DNA from 3 places in the Klebsiella sp. GFKo11 genome. Region 3 is predicted to be linked to each of the others. Evidence: predicted binding sites of a transcription regulator. Region 3 holds the regulator's gene; each other region holds the start of a gene.
What was found. The regulator Fur, encoded in region 3, represses iron uptake genes when iron is present. The targets are predictions, from matches to a motif close to ATAATAATGAGAACNACTATCAA.

Region 1 (7,627 bases), 580 kb from region 3:
CGGTGCGCGCTGGCCCCAGATGGTGACATAGTCTTCATTGAGCAGGTTTTCGATGCTGAAGGTTAGCTTGCCGAGAGGAAGCGCGTAGCTGCCGATAAAGTCCACGGTGTTATAGCCATCGAGCTTATTGCCGCTGGCATCGCTGATATCAAACACCTGTTGGCTTTGTACCCGTAGCGACCATGGTTCCGGCGCCCAGCCGACCCAGGCGGTGGCTTTTGAAGGCGACGCGAGCGTAACATCCCATTTTTTCCAGCTGCCCTCACTCTTCACCTGAGATTTCAGTACGTTAAAGTTGGCCCCGGCGCTCCAGTCGCTATCAGGGAAGAAGTAGTCTACCGCTCCCTCAAGTCCATAAATACGGCGTTTGTCAGACTCGACGTCGATAGTCATATCGGTACGGTTAACGACGATGGTCTTATCTGAGGTGGAGTAGTAAGCCGCCAACTGAGTGCGTAGATTATCACCGGTGTAGCGCCAGCCGAGCTCGTAAGAGTTGACTTTAATTCCCTGCAATGGCGAATCGCCGACGTTAACGCTTGAAAGCAGAGGCAGATGACCGTTGACCGCTGCGCCATATTTGCCAATGCCGTAATATTTGCCCGGATCCGGCAGCTCAACGCCCTGGGAGAAGTTAAACCAGGTTTGCTGACGGTCGGTAAGGTGGGCAACAATCCCGGCGTTAAATAAGAAGTTGTCGTAATCGGTTTTACCACCCGGAATCGCATCCGCCGAGCTGACTTTGCCGTTGGCGACATCCTGCTGCTGGGCGTAGCCGACAAAATCATCGACCTTATTTTCCGTCCACTGATAACGCACGCCGCCGCTAATGGTGAAGATATCGTTCAGGTCATAGCTGGACTGCAGGAAAGGTGCCAGGTTGGTAATGCTGTAGCTCGGATAACGACCGGTAGTATAAATCGACTGATTATTCAGGCCGCCGGAAGGCATTGATTGCCCCAGGTCGAAGAACATCTGGTTGGCGTTGAAGGTTTCATGATCGGCATCCAGTCCCCATGTCAGGTCCCATCCATCCAACGGCTGGCTATTCAGGGTTATCTTCGCGCCATACTGGTCGGTATCCTGCTTTGAGGAAGAGAAGCTGCTGACCTGGCCTTTACTCAGCGTAGGGAAGGGGTAAAAGGTCAGGGATTCATCACGATAGTAGATTTGGCTGACCAGGTTCTGGCCAAAGAAGTCAGCATCTGAGTACTGCAAGCTAATCAAGTGGCGTTCGGTGCCGGGGACGCGGTCGGAATTAAGCCCGCCAGTGGTGAAGGCTTTACCGTCGCCGGTCACCGCCGACATATTTTTCCCCAGATACAGTCCGTAGTCGTCTCCCTGACTTTTATAGTATTGCGTGACCAGCTGGAGCTGACGGTTATTGTCAATTTCGATGGTTCCCGTTCCCATCACGTCAAGGCGATCCGAGTGCTGAAGCCCGGTCTGGGTATTATCGAGGACCAGCGCATCGTTGTTGCCGTCATACCAGCCGCCAAAGCGTTGATAGGCTACGGACAAGCGGCCAGATGCGTGGTCGGTTCCACCACTCACCGCCGCCGCGACGCGCTCATCATGATCGTTGCTATTAGCAAAGCCGGTTTTGCCGCCCAGCTCCAGATCGACCTGGCGCTCCTGTTGGCCCTTTTTGGTGACGATATTGATAAGACCGCCGGTACTGCCGCCGCCGTACAGCGATGTTGCCCCGGAGATCACCTCGATGTGCTCAATGTTGAAAGGATCGATAGAGTCGAGCTGACGGCTGTCGGTACGGGAAGAGTTAAGGCGAACGCCGTCAATCAGCACCACGATCGCGCGACCGCGCATATTCATGCCGTAGTTAGTACGTCCCTGGCTGCTGACGTCGATGCCGGGGATCAGCTGCGCCAGGACATCTTTGAACTCTTTACCGCCCTGAACCTGTTGTTCAATTTCCTGGCCTTCGATAACCCAGGTGGTCTGGGCCATTTCAGCGACGGTACGGTGTGTACGGTTGGCGCTGACGATCATGTTGTCATCAGCGGCCCAGGCGGGGAGGGCGGTTGCCAGCAGCAGTGGGTTAAGCACCCAGAGACGCGTTTTCATGCTCATTCCTTTTATGAGTTTACGATATCGTTGTTTTAGTTTTCCGGTACGGGCGCACCGGTTGTTACAAGGTGAAATAAACAGAAATGTTTAAGGCTGAAGTTTGCCCGTATTGATTATTGTTATCAATATCATTTACGTGGAATGTGCAAATAACCTATTGAAATCATTACTTAATGTGTGGGTAAGCAGGGGGGGTGACCGACGGAGGAGCCATCGGTCAAAGAGAGGTTTAGTGCTGAAGAACCTGCGGCCAAAGACGCATCATGGTCTCGGCAATTTGCATGATTTTAGTGAAATCTGCACCTTCGCGGGCGCTGATTGACATGCCCTGCAATACGCAGCTTAAGAACTGCGCCAATTGGCTCACGTCGCCGTCAGACGGAAGTTCGCCGCGCAGCTGCCGCTGCTGTAGAAATTGCGTCAATGCCTGTTCCTGCATGGCATGCCGCGATTTAAGCGTATTGGCGATATCGGTAGACGAGGCCGCCAGCGCTGCAGAGGCGTTGACCATAAAGCAGCCTGCGGGCGTTTCTTTGCTGGTAAAGCAGGTGGCGACAGCGGTGAAGTAATCGCGCAATGCCTGATCGACGGTTTTGCCCTCATCAAACAGCAATGCTTCGTGTTTGGCGGCAAAGCGAGAGATGTAGCGATCCAGCACTGCGCGAAATAACCCCTCTTTATTCACGAATTCTGCATAGAGCGTTGGCGCTTTTGCGCCCGTCGCCTCCACCAGATCGGCAAGAGAGGTGGCTTCATAGCCGTGCTGCCAGAAGAGTGTCATGGCCTTATCCAGCGCCGCGTCCCTGTCGAACACTTTAGGTCGGCCACGGCTTTTTTTTACGCAACCTTGAACGTCAGTTGTCATGGTGCCGTTGTACCTGTGTTGGTTTGTTGAAAGGGCATTATAAAAATAAACGTCGTGGGCTGCCAGTGATGTTGCTCTAAAAATAAATAATTCATATATGTATGAATTTTAAGTTTTTTATAAATAGTTAAACGGTCGTTATAAAAATGGTTTGACGTGTGATGTGGATCACATTATTATTTGCCTATCGATCGTTAAGTTAATTCGTTCGACCCTACAAAAACATTCATCTGCATAGGTATAATAATCATGAAAAACGTTAAAACATTGGCCATCGCCGCTGTTCTTAGCTCGCTCTCTTTCGCAAGCTTTGCCGCTGTTGAAGTTCAGTCAACTCCGGCAGGCCAGCATAAAATTGGCACCGTTTCCGCTTCCGCCGGGACCAACCTGGGTTCTCTGGAAGATCAGTTGGCGCAAAAGGCTGAAGAAATGGGCGCAAGCTCTTATCGTATTACTTCGGTAACCGGTCCTAACACCCTTCACGGGACTGCGGTTATCTACAAATAATTTTTTGTACCCTGTCATGCCACTGACAAAACGCGGACCTGACCCCTTCAGCAGCCCGCGTTAGCAAGAAATATGTTGTACCCTGTTTGATTATTGCTACAAAAAAACCGCCAGCACGTTTGTGTCAGGCGGTTTTTTTATATCTGTTTTCAGGAGGCTATAGCGACTGCGTGCTGCCACCATGGTGACGCGTCACGTCAACCGGCATACCTGAACGCAGCGTCATTGCGCGCTCCATAACATCCTCATCGGTTAACTGGGTCTGCTTAAAGGCCTGCATGCTGTCGTTAAGCGTAATAGGCAGCGTCTGCGGATCGTCATCAATGTGTTTGGACAGCGGCTGGTGAATTTCAACCAGACGGGTACCGTTCGGCTCGACAGAGGCTTTAATCGGCGTATTGATAATGGTGACCTTAGTGCCCGACGTTATCTTGCTATACAACGTTTTGATATCGTCATCACGCAGGCGGATGCAGCCGGAGCTGACGCGCATACCGATGCCGAAATCAGCGTTAGTGCCATGAAGCAGATAGACGCCGCCGTAGGCTGCCAGACGAATGGCGTGGTGGCCCATCGGGTTATCTGGCCCGGCAGGCATGACGGCGGGCAGGTCAATGCCCATTGCTTTATAGCGGGCGCGAATATTGGCCGTCGGCGTCCAGGTCGGGTTTGCGCGCTTGTCGGAAACGGTAGTGACCATCGTTGGCGTAATGGTATCGCCGCCCAACTGACCAATGCCGATAGGATAGACGGTGACCTCGCTTTTACCCGGCGGATAGTAGTAGAGGCGCAGCTCGGCAAGGTTAAGGACTAACCCTTCGCGCGGCGCTTCAGGTAACAGGGTTTGTAGCGGAATTGTCAGCACGCTGCCCGCTCGCGGAACGTAAGGATCAACGCCAGGGTTCGCTTGTAGCAGCGCCAGAAAACCGACATTGTACTTTTTGGCAATGGCCTCCAGGGAACCGCCGTTATTTTCGACGACGTGAAACTGATTTTGCCCAACCAGCCGGCTGCCCGGAGGCGGCAGCGGCCAGGTATTGGCGCGGGCGGGTAGCGCCAGCGCGGCGGCGATGGCAATCATCCCCAACCAAATTGAAATACGCGAAAAGCTTTTCATCACGCTAATTCCATATAATGTAAGTGGTTATTTTTATACGTAAAGTCTTGCGCATTATGGCGTAGCGAGTGTTGGGAAGTGCAGGGGGATTGCAAAATGTTTGTAAATTTTGCAGAGCATGTTGGAGGGCCGGGATACGGCGTCCAGGCCGTATCCCGAATACCGCTAAGCGGTGGTGTTTTCTTCCAGTTGACGCATAAACTGACGCACCCAGTCCATCCGTGTTTTACGCTCGGCAAGGTCCTGCATAAACTTCAGCCGCGTCGGGCCATCAAGTCGATAGTGCTGAGGCTGTTTCTGCAATAAACCAATTAGCCACATGGGGTTAACGTGATTCTTCTCGTTAAACTCAACGGTACCGCCTTTTTCGTTGCTCTCCAGTTTGCGGATCCCTAGCTTCTGCGCCTGCTGGCGTAAACGGGCGATATCGAGCAGGTTTCTTGCCGGATCCGGCAGTTGGCCGAAGCGATCGATAAGCTCAACCTTGATCTCCTCCAGCTCGTTTTCATTTTTCGCGCTGGCAATGCGCTTGTAGAACGACAGGCGAGTATTCACGTCCGGGATAAAGTCGTCCGGCAGCAGTGACGGCATCCGCAGCTCAACTTCCGTCTGCTGGCTGGTGAGATCTTCCAGAGAGGGTTCGCGCCCGGCTTTCAGCGCATCGACGGCGTTTTCCAGCAGCTCCATATACAGCGAGAAGCCGATGGTTTCCATCGAACCGCTCTGATCTTCGCCCAGTAGTTCACCCGCGCCGCGAATTTCGAGGTCATGGGTCGCCAGCGCGAACCCGGCGCCGAGATCTTCAAGCGACGCGATAGCCTCAAGGCGTTTTTGCGCATCGGTAGTCATCGCTTTCGGATGCGGCGTCAGCAGCCAGGCATAGGCCTGATGGTGCGAACGACCAACACGACCGCGCAGCTGGTGCAGCTGCGCCAGACCGAAGTGGTCGGCGCGCTCGATAATAATGGTGTTGGCGGTGGGAATGTCGATCCCGGTTTCGATGATGGTGGTGCACACCAGCACGTTAAAGCGCTGGTGGTGGAAATCATTCATCACCCGCTCCAGCTCGCGCTCGCGCATCTGCCCGTGGCCGATGGCGATACGTGCTTCCGGTACCAGCTCTGCCAGCTTGTCTGCCGCTTTCTGGATGTTTTCGACATCATTAAAGAGATAGTAAACCTGGCCGCCGCGCAGCACTTCGCGCAGGATAGCCTCACGCACCACCAGAGCATCATATTCGCGCACAAAGGTTTTGACCGCCAGACGGCGGGCCGGCGGCGTGGCAATGATCGACAGATCGCGCATTCCGCTCATCGCCATATTCAGAGTTCGCGGAATTGGCGTCGCGGTCAGGGTCAGGATATCGACGTCGGCGCGCATTGCCTTGATGCGCTCTTTGTGGCGCACGCCGAATCGGTGCTCTTCATCGACAATCAGCAGGCCAAGATCGCGCAGCTTAACGTCCGGTTGCAGCAGCTTATGGGTGCCGATAAGTATGTCGACTTTCCCTTCAGCGACCTGTTCGAGGATCTGCGCCTGTTCTTTGGCGCTTCTGAAGCGCGAGAGCATCTCGATGCGCACCGGCCAGTTGGCGAAGCGATCGCGGAAGTTATCAAAGTGCTGCTGGGCGAGCAGTGTGGTCGGCACCAGCACCGCCACCTGCTTATGGTTTTCAACCGCCAGAAAAGCGGCGCGCATGGCGACTTCAGTTTTACCAAAGCCCACATCGCCACAGACCAGACGGTCCATTGCCAGCGGCTGGCACATATCGCTTAACACGGCGTTGATGGCCTGCGCTTGATCCGGTGTGGTTTCGAACGGGAAGCCGTCGCAGAATAGCTGGTACTGCTCTTTATCATGTTTAAACGCGTAGCCTGCTTTTGCTGCTCGCTGGGCGTAAATATCCAGCAGCTCGGCGGCCACATCACGCACCTTCTCGGCGGCTTTCTGCCGCGCGCGCGCCCAAACGTCGCCGCCCAGTTTATGCAGCGGCGCGTTCTCTTCCGCGCCACCGGCGTAGCGGCTAATCAGATGCAGCGACGACACCGGCACGTACAGTTTGGCGTCGTTGGCGTAGGTCAGCATCAGGTATTCGCCATTAATGCCGCCCGCTTCAAGGGTGGTCATTCCGGCGTAGCGGCCTACGCCATGCTCAAGATGCACCACCGGCTGGCCAATATGCAGCTCCGCCAGGTTGCGGATCAAGGTGTCCGGGTTAATGGTGCGCCGTGAATCCTGGCGGCGACGGGCAACGCGTTCGCCCAGAAGGTCACTTTCGCAAATCAGCGCCAGGTTACGCTGGCTGTCGATAAAACCATGTTCCGCCGCGCCAATCATCAGGTAGCGGCCATTACCGGTAGCGTCTTCAAGGCGTTGAATATATTTCGGCGCCACCTTAATTCGCGCCAGCATTTCGCCCAGCGTTTCGCGACGGCCTTCGCTTTCCACAGAGAAAATCACTGGCCCGCTGAAGGATTCAAGGAAGCGGCGCAGGTTATCCAGCGGCGCTTTATTCTGCGCCTGAATTGCCAGCTCGGGTAATGTCTGATAACCGAGGTTGGTATTGGCGGCTTTCTCCGCCAGACGCTCGGTTTTAAGCTGCACGCGCGGCCATTTTTTTAGCTCGCTAAACAGCTCATCGCTACGCAGCCATAGCATCTCAGGTGGTAGAAGAGGGCGCATCGGGTCGACGCCGCGATTTTCAAAGCGGGCGCGGGTTTCATTCTGGAATCGTTCGGCGCTGGCCTCCAGATCGCCAGTATTCACAATCAGCGTTTTGGCCGGGAAATAGCTGAACAGCGGCGGTAGCGACTCGTTAAAAAACAGCGGCTGCCAGTATTCGATCCCCGCAGGCAGCGTGCCTTTACTGACCTGCTGGTAAATATGTTCGGCGTCGCGTTTCACGTCGAAGCGGTCGCGCCATTGGCTGCGGAAGAGTTCGATAGCGGCCTGGTCAATCGGAAATTCATGCGCAGGTAGCAAATTAATGGCGGCGACTTCTTCCAGCGTGCGTTGGCTGTCGACGTCGAACAGACGCAGGCTGTCGATTT
Region 2 (7,627 bases), 500 kb from region 3:
TTACCGAAGATCTGTATAAAGCGTTCCTGCGCAAAAATGCCGGTCAAAAAGAGCTGGTGTGGGTAGGGCGTTTTATGGTGCTGGTGGTGGCATTGGTGTCCATCGCCCTGGCGGCAAACCCGGAGAACCGCGTGCTGGGTCTGGTGAGCTATGCCTGGGCAGGCTTCGGTGCGGCGTTTGGCCCGGTGGTGCTGTTCTCGGTGATGTGGTCGCGAATGACGCGTAACGGCGCGCTGGCCGGGATGATCATCGGCGCAGTGACGGTGATTGTCTGGAAGCAGTTTGGTTGGCTGGGCCTGTATGAAATCATTCCTGGTTTTATCTTCGGTAGCCTGGGGATTGTGGTATTCAGCCTGCTGGGGAAAGCGCCGTCGGCAGAAATGCAAAGACGCTTTGCCGAAGCGGACGCGCATTATCATACTGCGCCGCCGGTACGTGCTACTGCGGAGTAATCCTCTGAATTGACCTTAAGCCCGCGTTCTGCGGGCTTTGTTATTTGTGCCTCTTGCTAATTGCTTGAAAATACGCTGATATCTCAGCACAAATAACAATGAGGATAGCAAAATGAATTTCAGACAGGGTGCGCTGGCGCTGGTACTGGCAGGGATATTAAGCGGCTGCGTGGCGCCTGCCGCGAAGACGGCCCCGGCGGCAGACGCTAACGCCTGCCCGGCGGATAACGCCATGGTGCAGACGACGCTTTATTTCGGCTTAAGCCGTCCTGCGGGGAAAGATATTACCGCTCAGGAGTGGCAGCAGTTCGTGGACCGCGACGTGACGCCGCGCTTTCGCGATGGCCTGACGGTATTTGATGCGCGCGGTCAGTGGTTGGGCAATGACGGCACCGTCGCGCGCGAGCAGAGCAAGGCGCTGATGCTGATCCATGGCAAAGAGGCGAAGAGCGAAGAGGGGATTGAGGCGCTGCGCAATACTTACAAATCACGTTTTGCGCAGGAGTCGGTGATGCGCGTTGACCAGCTGGTCTGCGTACATTTTTAAACGGTGCCCTGGTAAAATGGCCCGGTTGCGGCTAACGTCTTACCCGGGCCAATGAGATCTACGTTGCGCGCTGTTTCCCGGAGGCGATGCTGCGCATCTGTCCGGGCTACAACCCCATAAATCTTACAAATCCCGGGTCGCGGCTGACGCTTTACCCGGGCTACCGGCCTGCAAACGGCTGTGAACCTGTAGCCCGGGTAAGGCGCTTTGCGCCGCCCCCGGGAAAACAGGCCAGCATTGAAGCCAACATTCAACGATTATAGTACCAGCCCCGCGAAGCTGGCAGAGAGCAAACTCACCAGCGTTGCGCCATACACCAGGCGCAGGCCGAAGCGGGAAACAATATTTCCCTGCTGCTCATTCAGCCCTTTAATCGCCCCGGCAATAATGCCGATAGAGGCGAAGTTGGCGAAAGAGACCAGGAAGACCGACAAAATGCCCAGGCCGCGCGGCGTCATGCTGGCGGCAATTTTTTGCAGCTCAATCATGGCGACGAATTCATTCGCCACCAGCTTGGTCGCCATTATGCTGCCCGCATTAAGTGCATCGCTTAGCGGGATACCAATCAGCCACGCCAGCGGATAAAAAACGTAACCAAGGATCTGCTGGAAGCTCAGGCCAAATATCATGGCGAACAGCGCATTAATCGCGCTAATTAAGGCTATAAAACCAATCAGCATAGCCAAAATAATCATCGCGACTTTGAAACCGGCAAGAATATATTCCCCGAGCATTTCAAAGAAGCTCTGAGATTCGTGCATTTTTTCGAGCTTAATTTCCTCCTCGCTGCCGGGACGCGTTGGGGTAATTATCGACAGCACGATAAAGGTGCTGAACATATTCAGAATCAGCGCCGCCACAACATATTTCGCATCGAGCATACTCATGTAAGCGCCGACGATCGACAACGAAACCGTCGACATAGCGGTGGCTGACATAGTGAACAGACGGCGAGAGGAGAGGTCGCCGAGCACGCCTTTATAGGCAATAAAGTTTTCCGATTGCCCGAGGATCAGCGAGCTGACCGCGTTAAAGGATTCCAGCTTGCCCATACCGTTAATCTTTGACAGCAGGGTACCAATCAAGCGAATGAAAATGGGGAGAATACGCCAGTGCTGAAGAATACCGATCAGCGCTGAGATAAAGATAATGGGGCAAAGTACGCCGAGGAAAATAAACGCCAGGCCTTTTTCGCCCATGCCGCCAAATACAAAATTGGTCCCTTCGGCGGCGAAACCGAGCAGTGATTCAAAGAAGCCAGCAATATTTTTAACCAACCACAGGCCGCTTTCGGCGTGGAGAAAAAAGAAAGCCAAGGCAATTTCAATAATAATTAACTGGATAATATAGCGGATGCGGATTTTTTGTCGGTCATAGCTGGCGAGCCAGGCGAGGCCCAGAATAACCACCAGCGCCAGCAGGAAGTGCAAAAATTGAGTCATGTTGTTCATTTCGCAGGTCAATTAGGCCGCCATTTAGCCACAGCCGTCGGACCGGGTAAATATCCGCCGTGAAAAATTCTCTTATCCTGTGGTTTTTCAGGATGCCTGGCAGATAATCCCGCAAGTCATTATTTGTTAGCGATTAATTTACAACTCGTCATCATTCTCTACACATTTCACTTGTGTTTCTGATTATTGTAATGATAATCACTATCAGAAATATTTACCTATCTTTGCATCAATTGACTGCGGTTCACATTTAAGGGTGTCGGCATGTTTGTCCCATTTCTCATCATGTTACGTGAAGGCCTGGAAGCAGCGCTGATTGTCAGCCTGATCGCCAGCTATCTGAAACGCACTCAGCGCGGCAACTGGATAGGCGTAATGTGGATTGGCGTGTTCCTCGCGGCGGCGCTTTGCCTTGGTCTGGGGATTTTCATCAACGAAACAACCGGTGAGTTTCCGCAGCGCGAACAGGAGCTATTCGAAGGCATTGTGGCGGTGATCGCGGTGTGCATTCTGACCTGGATGGTGTTCTGGATGCGTAAAGTGTCGCGCAACGTGAAGCAGCAGCTTGAGCAGGCGGTCGACAATGCCCTTCAGCGCGGGAACAACCACGGCTGGGCGCTGGTGATGATGGTCTTTTTCGCCGTGGCTCGTGAAGGTCTGGAATCGGTGTTCTTCCTGCTGGCCGCTTTCCAGCAGGATGTGGGAATCTGGCCGCCGATCGGCGCTATGTTGGGTCTGGCAACCGCCATCGTTTTAGGGTTCCTGATCTACTGGGGCGGTATTCGCATGAATCTCGGCGTGTTTTTCAAATGGACCAGCTTGTTTATTCTGCTGGTGGCCGCGGGACTGGCGGCAGGGGCTATCCGCGCTTTCCATGAGGCCGGTTTGTGGAATCACTTCCAGGATGTCGCCTTCGATCTGAGCAACGTTCTTTCTACGCATACGCTATTTGGCACGCTGCTGGAGGGGATTTTTGGCTATCAGGAAACGCCGACCATCAGTGAAGTGGCGGTCTACTTTATCTATTTGATCCCGGCGCTGGTGCTGTTCATTCTGCCGCCGAGCAATAAAACCACTGCATCCCGAGCTGCTTAGTTGGGCATCGCGGATTGAAATAGTTACAACATACTTATCGAAAGGGATGGTCATCACCATGAATCAATTTCGCCGTAATGCGTTGCAGCTCGCCTTCGCTGCGCTGTTCAGCTCTGCCTTTTATGCCCAGGCTGCCGATATCCCGCAGGTCAAAGTGACCGTCACCGACAAACAGTGTGAGCCGATGAACGTCACCGTGAAAGCGGGCAAAACCCAGTTCATCATTCAGAACCACAGCCAGAAAGCGCTGGAGTGGGAGATTCTGAAAGGCGTGATGGTGGTGGAAGAGCGCGAGAATATCGCTCCTGGTTTTACGCAAAAGCTGACGGCGAACCTGCAGCCTGGCGAATATGACATGACCTGCGGCCTGTTGACTAACCCGAAAGGTAAGCTGACGGTGACCGGTGAAGCCACCAAAGACGCTGCCAAAGCTGATGCGCTGCTCAGCCTGGGTGAAGCTATTACCGCCTATAAAGCCTACGTTACCGCTGAGACCGCTGAACTGGTTAGCGGCACCAAAGCCTTTACCGATGCGGTGAAAGCGGGGGATATCGAGAAGGCAAAAGCCCTCTACGCACCGACGCGTCAGCACTATGAGCGCATTGAACCCATTGCCGAGCTGTTCTCTGACCTCGACGGCAGTATTGATGCCCGTGAAGATGACTACGAGAAAAAAGCAGAAGATCCGAAGTTCACCGGCTTCCACCGTCTGGAAAAAGCGCTGTTTGGCGATAACAGCGTCAAAGGAATGGATAAATATGCCGATCAGCTGAACACCGATGTTCTCGACCTGCAAAAACGCATCAGCGAACTGGCTTTCCCTCCATCAAAAGTGGTCGGCGGCGCAGCTGGTTTGATTGAAGAAGTGGCGGCCAGCAAAATCAGCGGTGAAGAAGATCGCTACAGCCATACCGACCTGTGGGATTTCCAGGCCAACATTGACGGCGCGCAGAAAATTGTCGACCTGCTGCGTCCGCAACTGCAAAAAGAGAACAGTACGCTGCTGGCGAAAGTAGATGCCAACTTCAAGAAAGTGGATAGCATCCTGAGCAAATACCGCACTAAAGACGGCTTTGAGACCTACGACAAGCTGACGGATGCGGATCGCAATGCGCTGAAAGGCCCGATCACCACTCTGGCGGAAGATCTGGCACAACTGCGCGGGATCCTCGGTCTGGACTAAGTCGATGGCAGAGCAAAAGTATGATGTCAGTGAACCGTCGCGTCGGCGGTTATTAAAAGGGATCGGTGCGCTTGGCGGCGCGCTGGCGATTACCGGTGGCTGCCCGGTGGCACATGCGGCAAAAGACAACAGCTCTCCGGGGACGTTGTCGCCAAATGCGCGCATGGAAGCGCAGCCGTTTTATGGCCCGCATCAGGCGGGTGTGCTGACGCCACAGCAGACGTCGATGATGGTTGTCGCTTTCGACGTGTTGGCTAGCGATAAAGCAGACCTTGAACGTCTGTTTCGCCTGCTGACTCAGCGTATTGCCTTTTTGACCAAAGGTGGGCCAGCGCCGGAGACGCCAAACCCGCGTTTGCCACCGATGGATTCAGGGATTCTGGGGCCGTGGATCGCCCCGGATAACCTGACGGTGACCGTGTCGGTTGGTCATTCGCTGTTTGACGAGCGTTTTGGCCTGGCCAACCGCGCGCCGAAAAAGCTGCAAAAGATGACGCGTTTTCCGAATGACTCTCTGGATGCTGCACTTTGCCACGGCGACCTGCTGCTGCAAATTTGCGCGAATACTCAGGATACGGTGATACATGCTTTGCGGGATGTGATTAAGCACACCCCGGACCTGCTCAGCGTACGCTGGAAGCGGGAAGGCTTCATTTCCGATAGCGCCGCGCGCAGTAAAGGTAAAGAGACGCCGGTTAATCTGCTGGGCTTTAAAGACGGTACCGCTAATCCTGTCAGTACCGATAACGCGCTGATGGATAAAGTGGTGTGGGTTACTGCCGACCAGGAAGAGCCTGTGTGGGCAACGGGCGGCAGTTATCAGGCAGCGCGTATTATTCAGTTTCATGTCGAGTTCTGGGATCGCACGCCGCTTAAAGAGCAGCAGACGATTTTTGGTCGCGATAAGCACAGCGGGGCACCGTTGGGTATGCAGCATGAGCACGATGTGCCGGATTACAGCAAGGACCCGGACGGTGACACCATTGCGCTCGATAGTCATATTCGTCTGGCCAATCCGCGCACTCTGGAGACCGAGTCCAGCCTGATGATGCGCCGGGGCTACAGCTATTCGCTGGGGGTGACTAACTCAGGCCAGCTGGATATGGGGCTGCTGTTTGTCTGCTATCAGCACGATCTGGAAAAAGGCTTTCTGACGGTGCAAAAGCGCCTGAACGGAGAAGCGCTGGAAGAGTACGTTAAGCCGATCGGCGGGGGCTATTTCTTTGTTCTGCCGGGAGTTATCGACAGTCAGCACTATCTTGGGCAATCGCTGCTTGAAGCCTGACGCTCCTGCCCGTAAGGGCAGGGCGTTTTCTGCTGTTTTTCCATTCTTTTTTTGTATTTCCTGCCTTGTTTAATTTTTCTGTAATCTTAATGTCGGAAACTCCAAACAGCTGCAGTGAGAATTATTTGTTGTCTTTTTGTGAAAAATAAGTTGCATTAAGAATTATTTTTGATGTACTTATTAAAGACGCGGTAGTTCCCGGCAGTGATGTCGTCTCACTATGGAGATCGCGAATGCCCGATTGCTGTAACGGAAAACGTCAAACCTCATACCGTACTTATCAGCACGGGGGCCACATTTCCGGCCGCGATTCCCACACCCCAAATTTATCCCCCACTACAACAGAAAACTCGAACCCAGACAGGGTGCGCGGTGCGCGTAGCCGTGACCCGTTGTCAATTCGACAGGCAAGCAATGGCTTACAAGGAAGCCAAACCTCAATCGTTCGTGCGCATAATCGCGTCGATGTTGACGCGTGTGATGTAAACCAACAACGCAAGGTGCTATCCATGGGAAGACAAAAAGCAGTGACCAAAGCTCGTCGTGAGGCCAAACGTGTGCTGAGACAGGATTCGCGCAGCCATAAACAGCGCGAAGAAGAATCGGTCACATCGCTTGTGCAAATGAGTGGCGTAGAAGCAATTGGTATGGCGCGGGATAGTCGTGATGCATCGCCAATTGAAGCGCGCAATGACGCTCAGGCGCATTATTTGAATGCCATCGACAATAAACAGCTGATCTTTGCGACAGGCGAGGCCGGGTGCGGGAAGACCTGGATTAGTGCGGCAAAAGCAGCTGAAGCCCTGATCCATAAGGATGTGGACAGAATTATTGTTACCCGTCCCGTTCTGCAAGCCGACGAAGATCTCGGCTTCTTACCGGGAGATATCGCCGAGAAATTCGCTCCCTATTTTCGACCGGTTTATGACGTGCTGGTGAAGAGGTTGGGCGCTTCCTTTATGCAATACTGCCTGCGTCCGGAAATCGGCAAGGTGGAAATCGCTCCGTTCGCTTATATGCGCGGACGTACATTTGAAAATGCGGTCGTGATTTTGGACGAGGCCCAGAACGTGACCGCTGCGCAAATGAAAATGTTTTTGACCCGCCTCGGGGAGAACGTGACGGTTATCGTCAATGGCGACATTACCCAGTGTGATTTACCCTCTGGCGTGAGGTCTGGCCTGGTCGATGCGCTGGCGCGTTTTGAAGAAGATGAGATGGTTGGCGTGGTGCGCTTCACGACCGATGACTGCGTGCGCTCGACGCTTTGTCAGCGCGCGCTTAAAGCCTACTACTGATTGTTTTTGAGCTTGCAAAGCCCGGGAAGACCGGGCTTTGTTTTTGCTGGTTTAAAGCAAGTTCTGCAGCGGGGGAGCGGCCATGGTGGCTTCGAAAGGAATAATATCGACTTTCGCTACACCCGATTGCTGGAACGGATCCTGACTCAGCCAGGCCCGTAGCAAATCCATGTTATCGCCTTTTGCCAGAATGACTCCGCCAGATCTGGGGATCTTACGCCCTGAAGCAAGAAACAATCCGTCAGCGTAGCCTTTTTTAAGCCATTCCACGTGTGCGGAAAGCTGCGCGTCAACTTCATCTAACGGTTTAACGTAA
Region 3 (7,627 bases):
GACACCGCTGTACGAAATTAAAGGCAAGTAAGGCTCCTGAGTAGAGTTTATGCCTCAAGCGGCGCAGCGAAATCTGCGCCGCTTTTTTTTAGTGCAAATAACCTCAATATTTCCGTTTGATACCTTTTTTGCGTAACTAAAGGTTGTCAGCCTCTTCGGCTTATAAGATCATACGCCGTTATACGTTGTTTACGCTTTGAGGAACCCGCGATGAGTGAGGCAGAAGCCCGCCCGACTAACTTTATTCGTCAGATAATCGATGAAGATCTGGCTACTGGTAAGCACACCACTGTTCATACCCGTTTTCCACCGGAACCGAATGGTTATCTGCACATTGGCCATGCGAAGTCTATTTGTCTGAACTTTGGTATCGCCCAGGATTACCAGGGTCAATGCAACCTGCGTTTCGATGACACCAACCCGGTGAAGGAAGATATCGAGTACGTTGAGTCGATTAAAAACGACGTGCAGTGGTTAGGTTTCCACTGGTCCGGGGACGTTTGCTACTCGTCTGACTATTTCGATCAGCTGCATCAGTATGCGGTTGAGCTGATCAACAAAGGCCTTGCCTATGTTGATGAACTGTCGGCGGAAGAGATTCGCGAATATCGCGGCACGCTGAAAGCGCCGGGTAAAAACAGCCCGTATCGCGATCGCAGCGTAGAAGAGAACCTGGCGCTGTTTGAAAAAATGCGTACCGGCGGTTTTGAAGAAGGTAAAGCCTGCCTGCGTGCAAAAATTGATATGGCTTCTCCGTTTATCGTCATGCGCGATCCGGTGCTGTACCGCATTAAGTTTGCCGATCACCATCAGACCGGAAGCAAGTGGTGCATCTATCCGATGTACGACTTTACCCACTGCATCAGTGATGCGCTGGAAGGGATTACTCATTCCCTGTGCACCCTTGAGTTCCAGGATAACCGCCGTCTGTACGATTGGGTGCTGGATAACATCAGCATCCCCGTGCATCCGCGTCAGTATGAATTCTCGCGTCTTAACCTCGAATACACCGTGATGTCCAAGCGCAAGCTGAATCAGCTGGTGACCGAGAAGCACGTTGAAGGTTGGGATGACCCGCGTATGCCGACGATCTCCGGTCTGCGTCGTCGCGGTTATACCGCTGAATCCATCCGTGAGTTCTGCAAACGCATCGGCGTGACCAAACAAGACAACACCATTGAAATCGCTTCGCTGGAATCCTGCATTCGTGAGGATTTGAACGAAAACGCTCCGCGCGCGATGGCCGTTATCGACCCGGTTAAATTGGTTATCGAAAACTATCCGCAGGGCGGCAGCGAAAAGGTAACGATGCCGAATCATCCGAGCAAACCGGATATGGGTAGCCGTGAAGTGCCATTCAGCGCCGAAATTTGGATCGATCGCGCGGATTTCCGTGAAGAGGCGAACAAGCAGTACAAGCGTCTGGTGCTGGGCAAAGAAGTCCGTCTGCGTAATGCTTACGTTATCAAAGCCGAGCGCGTAGAGAAGGACGTGGAAGGTAATATCACTACTATCTTCTGTACCTACGATGCTGACACCCTGAGCAAAGATCCGGCCGATGGTCGCAAGGTTAAGGGCGTGATTCACTGGGTGAGCGCAGCACATGCGCTGCCGGTAGAGATTCGTCTGTACGATCGTCTGTTCAGCGTGCCAAATCCCGGTGCTGCTGATGATTTCCTGTCGGTCATGAACCCGGAATCGCTGATTATCAAGCAGGGTTTTGCTGAACCAAGCCTGGCGCAGGCGCAGCCTGAAAAAGCATACCAGTTCGAGCGTGAAGGTTACTTCTGCCTCGACAGCCGCTATGCAACCGCAACCAATTTGGTATTTAACCGTACTGTTGGTCTGCGCGACACCTGGGCGAAAGTCGGCGCGTAGTTATCCGCCATCAATGAGAACGCCGCAAACAGCGGCGTTTTTTTTTATTTCAGAATCAGGGGATTAAATTGTCATATTTTCGCGATGCGAATTAATCTTGTTTACAGATTGTAAAAATTACGACTGTTTATCCCTTTGGTCATCCACTATAAAAACATGTAATCGCTTTCATTACGCCTGTTTTTTCTGATATAGCAAGCACTTCCACGTCAAATGCATGACTTCTACGACTGAAACAAAAAGACATAGATTATGTGCGCTTTGTCATAATCTTCATCTTTTGTCACCGAAAGAGATTGATAATTCGCGTCACGAAAAATAGTCTATACCCAGTGGTTATGCGGATTTTACCGCTCCACTTTTTTAGCAGTTTTATTTTATTTTATTTTTTTTCGCTAGTTGCCCTTGGTAACTGCGTTTTTAAAAAGTCAAAGAGGATATGCATATGCGTACGTTTAGTGGCAAACGTAGTACGCTGGCGCTGGCTATCGCCGGTGTGACAGCACTGTCAGGTTTTGCAATGGTACCGGATGCGAAAGCAGAAGGGTTCATTGATGATTCAACGTTAACCGGCGGCATCTATTATTGGCAGCGTGAGCGTGACCGTAAAGATGTGACCGACGGTGACAAATACAAAACTAACCTTTCTCACTCCACCTGGAACGCCAACCTGGATTTCCAGTCTGGCTATGCTGCCGACATGTTCGGTATTGATGTTGCCGCCTTTACCGCCATCGAAATGGGCGAAAGCAGTGACAGCGGCCACCCGAACGAAATCGCTTTCTCCTCGCGCAATAAAACTTACGATGAAGACTATTCCGGTGATAAGAGCGGGATCAGTCTGTACAAAGCAGCCGCCAAATTTAAATTTGGCCCGGCATGGGCACGTGCAGGCTATATCCAGCCTACCGGTCAAACATTGCTGGCTCCGCACTGGAGCTTTATGCCGGGTACTTACCAGGGTGCTGAAGCCGGTGCCAACTTTGATTATGGTGATACGGGCGCGCTGAGTTTCTCCTATATGTGGACAAACGAATATAAAGCACCGTGGCACATTGAAATGGACGAGTTCTACCAGAACGATAAGAAAACCAAGGTTGATTATCTCCACTCTCTCGGCGCCAAGTATGATTTTAAAAATGACCTCGTGCTGGAAGCCGCATTTGGCCAGGCACAGGGTTACATCGACCAGTATTTCGCTAAGGCCAGCTACAAATTTGATATCGCAGGCACGCCGCTAAACACCAGCTACCAGTTCTACGGTACTCGCGATAAAGTCAGTAACGGCGGGGCGAACGATATTTATGATGGTACCGCCTGGCTGCAGGCATTGACCTTTGGCTATAAAGTTGCCGATGTTCTCGACCTGCGCCTGGAAGGAACCTGGGTTAAAGCCGATGGTCAGCAGGGCTACTTCCTGCAACGTATGACGCCGACTTACGCCTCATCTAACGGTCGTCTCGATGTCTGGTGGGATAACCGCTCTGACTTCAACGCCAACGGTGAAAAAGCGGTGTTCTTCGGGGCGATGTATGACATGAAGAACTGGAATATGCCGGGTTGGGCCTTCGGCGCGTCCTACGTTTATGCATGGGATGCAAAACCAGGAAAAATGTCTTCTCCTGATGCTTACTACAACCCTGACAAACGTCTGGAAGAGTCAGCCTACAGCCTGGATGCGATGTACACCGTACAGGAAGGACGTGCGAAGGGTACGCTGTTTAAACTGCACTTTACTCAATACGACAACCACTCCGATATCCCAAGCTGGAGCGGCGGCTACGGCAACATCTTCCAGGATGAGCGCGACGTGAAGTTCATGGTTATTGCTCCATTCACCATTTTCTGATGCCAGTGCGGCGGGCATGAGCCTGCCGCAATTTCCCGAGGTCGATTATGAAGAAGCTATTGCTTGTCGCTATTATGGCGGCAGGTCTGGTTGCCTGCACGCAGTCGCCAGCGCCGAAAGAGGATTCAAAGTTAAAAGATGCCTACAGCGCCTGTATTAATACTGCTGAAGGTAACCCAGATAAAGTCGAAGCCTGCCAGAGCGTATTAGACGTTCTGAAGCAAGAGAAGCAGCATCAGCAGTTCGCCACCCAGGAAAGCGTGCGAGTACTGGATTACCAGCAATGTATCCAGGCGCGTAAAACCGGTAACGATCAGGCTGTACAGTCGCGCTGTGACCAGATTTGGAAAGAGATTCGTAGCAACAACACGAAACCCTGATTTTTACTTTTCGTAGCCATAAAAAAAGCCAACCATCAGGTTGGCTTTTTGCTGCTTACGCAACGGGGAATTACTTTTCCACCGCGTCGTGGGCATGTTCATCTTCGCGGCAATCGCCTTCTGCACAGTGACCGTACAGGTACAGGCTGTGGTTGGTGAGGCGAATACCGTGTCGGGAGGCAATCTCACGCTGACGAGCTTCAATTGAGTCATCGCTAAATTCGATCACTTTGCCGCAATCGAGGCAAATCAGGTGATCATGATGATGCTGCTGCGTCAGTTCGAAAACGGATTTACCACCTTCGAAATTATGACGAGTGACGATGCCGGCGTCGTCGAACTGGTTCAGTACGCGGTAGACGGTGGCCAGGCCAATCTCTTCACCCATATCAATCAGGCGTTTATATAAGTCTTCCGCACTGACATGATGGTTATCCGGTTCCTGCAGGACTTCCAGGATTTTTAATCGTGGAAGTGTTACTTTCAGGCCAGCCTTCTTTAATGCGGTATTGTTGTCAGTCATGCGGAATCTGTCCTGTTGCTAAACGATCTACTTCCATCAGCGGAAGTAATACAGAGAATCACCCGATGTAATGCGTCTCATTATAGAACTGCCATGGTGAAATGAAAACTGCAAGCATCGGGCCTTGTATGCTGTCAAAAACGAGGCACTGGCTACAAAGTGCTTCACGTGACCTCGTTAAATCAGAGGACATTGTACAGATATGTGATTAAAAGTTAAAAACTTGTAGCTATAACTTTGATTGCTTTTATCTATTAATTCGGCGAAATCTGACGATAACGCCGTTTAGACTCAGGCATTCTTGATTTCTTCGAGGTGCAGCTCTTCAGAAATCTGTTTTACCCATTTTTCCACGCGTTCGTTAGTCAGTTCTGGCTGACGGTCTTCGTCGATGGCCAGACCCACGAAGTGGTCATCATCTGCCAGACCTTTAGATGCTTCGAAATGATATCCAGCAGTCGGCCAGTGACCAACGATAGTGGCGCCGCGCGGTTCGATGATGTCGCGAATGGTACCCAGCGCATCACAGAAGTATTCAGCGTAGTCTTCCTGATCACCGCAGCCAAACAGCGCGACCAGTTTGCCGTCGAAATCGACTTCTTCCAGCGTCGGGAAGAAATCATCCCAGTCACACTGTGCTTCACCGTAGTACCAGGTTGGAATGCCGAGCAGCAGAATATCGTGAGCTTGCAGATCTTCTTTGCTGCTCTTGGCAATGTCGCGAACATCAGCAACATCTTTACCAAGCTGCTTTTGAATCATTTTTGCAATATTTTCGGTGTTGCCGGTGTCGCTGCCAAAAAAGATGCCGATGATTGCCATGAGTAAAATAACCTCTTGAAACTTAATGATGTGGTAGGGACTTAAATGCCCACAGATAGGGGCAATGATAGCAGAACTAAGAAGGGCGCGGAAACAGCAATCACGCCCGACTGCACACTCTGCTACATGAAAGCTTATTTTTTGAGGGTTTTAGGCTTTATCCTGGCTGCGCAGGGCCGCCAGTTGGTTCATCAGCATCTCTTCAATCAGATCGCTGCGGTTCATGTTGCGGGCTTCGGCCAGCTCATTGAGCGCATCAACCGCATCGGCATTGAGCTTCAGCTCAACGCGCTTCAAACCGCGAACTTTATCGCGCTTGAGCTGATTGCGTTTGTTGATACGCAGCTGTTCGTCGCGTGAAAGCGGATTGGTTTTCGGTCTACCCGGCCGACGCTCGGTTGCGAACAAATCTAATGTCGTACGGTCCGTTTGTTCTTTTGCCATGATTCAGAGTGACTTCGGGGGAAACAAGCTGTCGGGCATAGCCGACGCAGATAGCCCGCCATAATACATCAGGCGAGGGGCTGCGCCAACGACCGCGGGCATTCTGCCGCGCGGTCGGGCAGATTTTAGCCAGTTACGCGGCTATGGAGGTCAAATAACGGCGTATTGCCCGTAAAACGGCCTCTGGTTTTTCTGCATGTACCCAATGTCCGGCTCCGGCAATCACATGGGCCCGCGCCTGGGGGAATTGAGCCAGCAGAGCCTCACGGTAGGCATCGGTTACGTAGGGTGAGTTACCGCCGGGGATAAACTGCGCCGGATGCGGCCAGGCGGGGATGGTTTGCCAGCCGACGATATTGTCATATTGCTCCCACAATACCGGCACGTTAAACCGCCACTGACCGTCCACAAAGGATTTCAGCAGGAACTGAATGACGCTTTCTTCATGAAGGTGTTCGCGCATAACCGTCGCTGCATGCTGGCGAGTGGCCGCGTGGGCGTCGGTCACGGCATTGATGGCGGCGAAGATTTCATCATGGCGACGAACGTGATAATCCACAGGGGCAATATCAATCGCAACCAGGCCCGCAATGCGCTCCGGGGCCAGCGCGCTCAGCGCCATGACCGCCTTGCCGCCCATTGAGTGACCAATAAAGGTCGCTTTTTCTATTTGGTATTCATTGAGAGTATCAATCAAATCCTGAGCCATCGCGGCATAGGTCATCTCTGGTGCGCGCGGGGAAAGACCGTGATTTCGCATATCGACCTGTAAAATATCGTAGTCAGCGACCAGATCGCGGGCGAGGATCCCAAGGTTATCCAGACTGCCAAAAAGACCATGGACCAGGACGATAGGGGGATTATTGTGCGGATTCTGTGCAGATTGCGCTCGGCTATTTAATTTCATGGCAAAGTTCTTTTTTTCGCTCCGTCGGGTTAGGGTATTATGTTGGACATTCTGCCATCCGGCTGCAAGACCCGGAAGATTTCCGAGTTTTACCGCCATCCTGGTTTGACGCTATCCGCGGTTGGGATTTGTCCTTATAATCCCGACAACTTGTATTCAGAAAAGATATCGTACTGGATTAAGATGAAAACAATTGAAGTTGATGATGAACTCTATAGCTATATTGCCAGCCACACCAAGCATATTGGCGAGAGTGCATCCGACATTTTACGGCGCATGTTGAAGTTTTCCGCCGTTTCCCAGCCTGCCGCACCGGTAGCGAAAGTCGTTCCGGCTCCGGCGCCAACGCCTGTCGTTGAAGTGAAACCCGCCAATCCTCTGAAGGATAAAGTTCGCGCCATGCGCGAGCTGCTGCTATCTGATGAGTACGCCGAACAAAAACGCGCGGTAAACCGTTTCATGCTGGTTCTGACTACCCTCTACTCCTTAGACAGCAAAGGCTTTGCGGAGGCGACCGAGTCTCTGCATGGGCGCACTCGCGTCTATTTCGCTGAAGATGAGCGGACGCTACAGAAAAATGGTAATCAGACAAAACCTAAGCAGGTTCCGGGCACGCCGTGGTGGGTTATTACAAATACCAATACCGGCCGCAAATGCAGCATGATTGAACATATCATGCAGTCAATGCAGTTCCCTGCTGAATTGATCGAAAAGGTTTGCGGTACGATCTAGTCATTTAACTTTTGCACCAGAAGGATCAGGCAATGGCAATCGATAAGCGCGCAGGTCAACCTGCGCAACAGAGTGATTTGATTAACGTCGCC

Region 1: the regulator Fur is predicted to act here: its motif matches at 2,198-2,220, upstream of AC07P6_RS18955 (TonB-dependent siderophore receptor).
Region 2: the regulator Fur is predicted to act here: its motif matches at 2,636-2,658, upstream of efeU (iron uptake transporter permease EfeU).

What each region holds. Positions count from the first base shown of each region.
Region 1 covers NZ_CM151369.1:3,880,081-3,887,707, reverse strand. Annotated here, with positions in the region: gene AC07P6_RS18955 (TonB-dependent siderophore receptor) at 1-2,085, opposite strand, end outside; gene AC07P6_RS18950 (TetR/AcrR family transcriptional regulator) at 2,318-2,953, opposite strand; gene bhsA (multiple stress resistance protein BhsA) at 3,203-3,460, shown strand; gene ldtC (L,D-transpeptidase LdtC) at 3,618-4,577, opposite strand; gene mfd (transcription-repair coupling factor) at 4,743-7,627, opposite strand, start outside.
Region 2 covers NZ_CM151369.1:3,955,959-3,963,585, reverse strand. Annotated here, with positions in the region: gene putP (sodium/proline symporter PutP) at 1-452, shown strand, start outside; gene AC07P6_RS19345 (DUF3574 domain-containing protein) at 565-999, shown strand; gene AC07P6_RS19340 (NupC/NupG family nucleoside CNT transporter) at 1,257-2,441, opposite strand; gene efeU (iron uptake transporter permease EfeU) at 2,715-3,545, shown strand; gene efeO (iron uptake system protein EfeO) at 3,604-4,728, shown strand; gene efeB (iron uptake transporter deferrochelatase/peroxidase subunit) at 4,733-6,013, shown strand; gene phoH (phosphate starvation-inducible protein PhoH) at 6,523-7,311, shown strand; gene AC07P6_RS19315 (YciI family protein) at 7,363-7,627, opposite strand, start outside.
Region 3 covers NZ_CM151369.1:4,457,228-4,464,854, reverse strand. Annotated here, with positions in the region: gene nagE (PTS N-acetyl glucosamine transporter subunit IIABC) at 1-31, shown strand, start outside; gene glnS (glutamine--tRNA ligase) at 211-1,878, shown strand; gene chiP (chitoporin ChiP) at 2,324-3,727, shown strand; gene AC07P6_RS21625 (ChiQ/YbfN family lipoprotein) at 3,775-4,107, shown strand; gene fur (ferric iron uptake transcriptional regulator) at 4,178-4,630, opposite strand; gene fldA (flavodoxin FldA) at 4,922-5,452, opposite strand; gene ybfE (LexA regulated protein) at 5,603-5,896, opposite strand; gene ybfF (esterase) at 6,030-6,803, opposite strand; gene seqA (replication initiation negative regulator SeqA) at 6,987-7,535, shown strand; gene pgm (phosphoglucomutase (alpha-D-glucose-1,6-bisphosphate-dependent)) at 7,568-7,627, shown strand, end outside.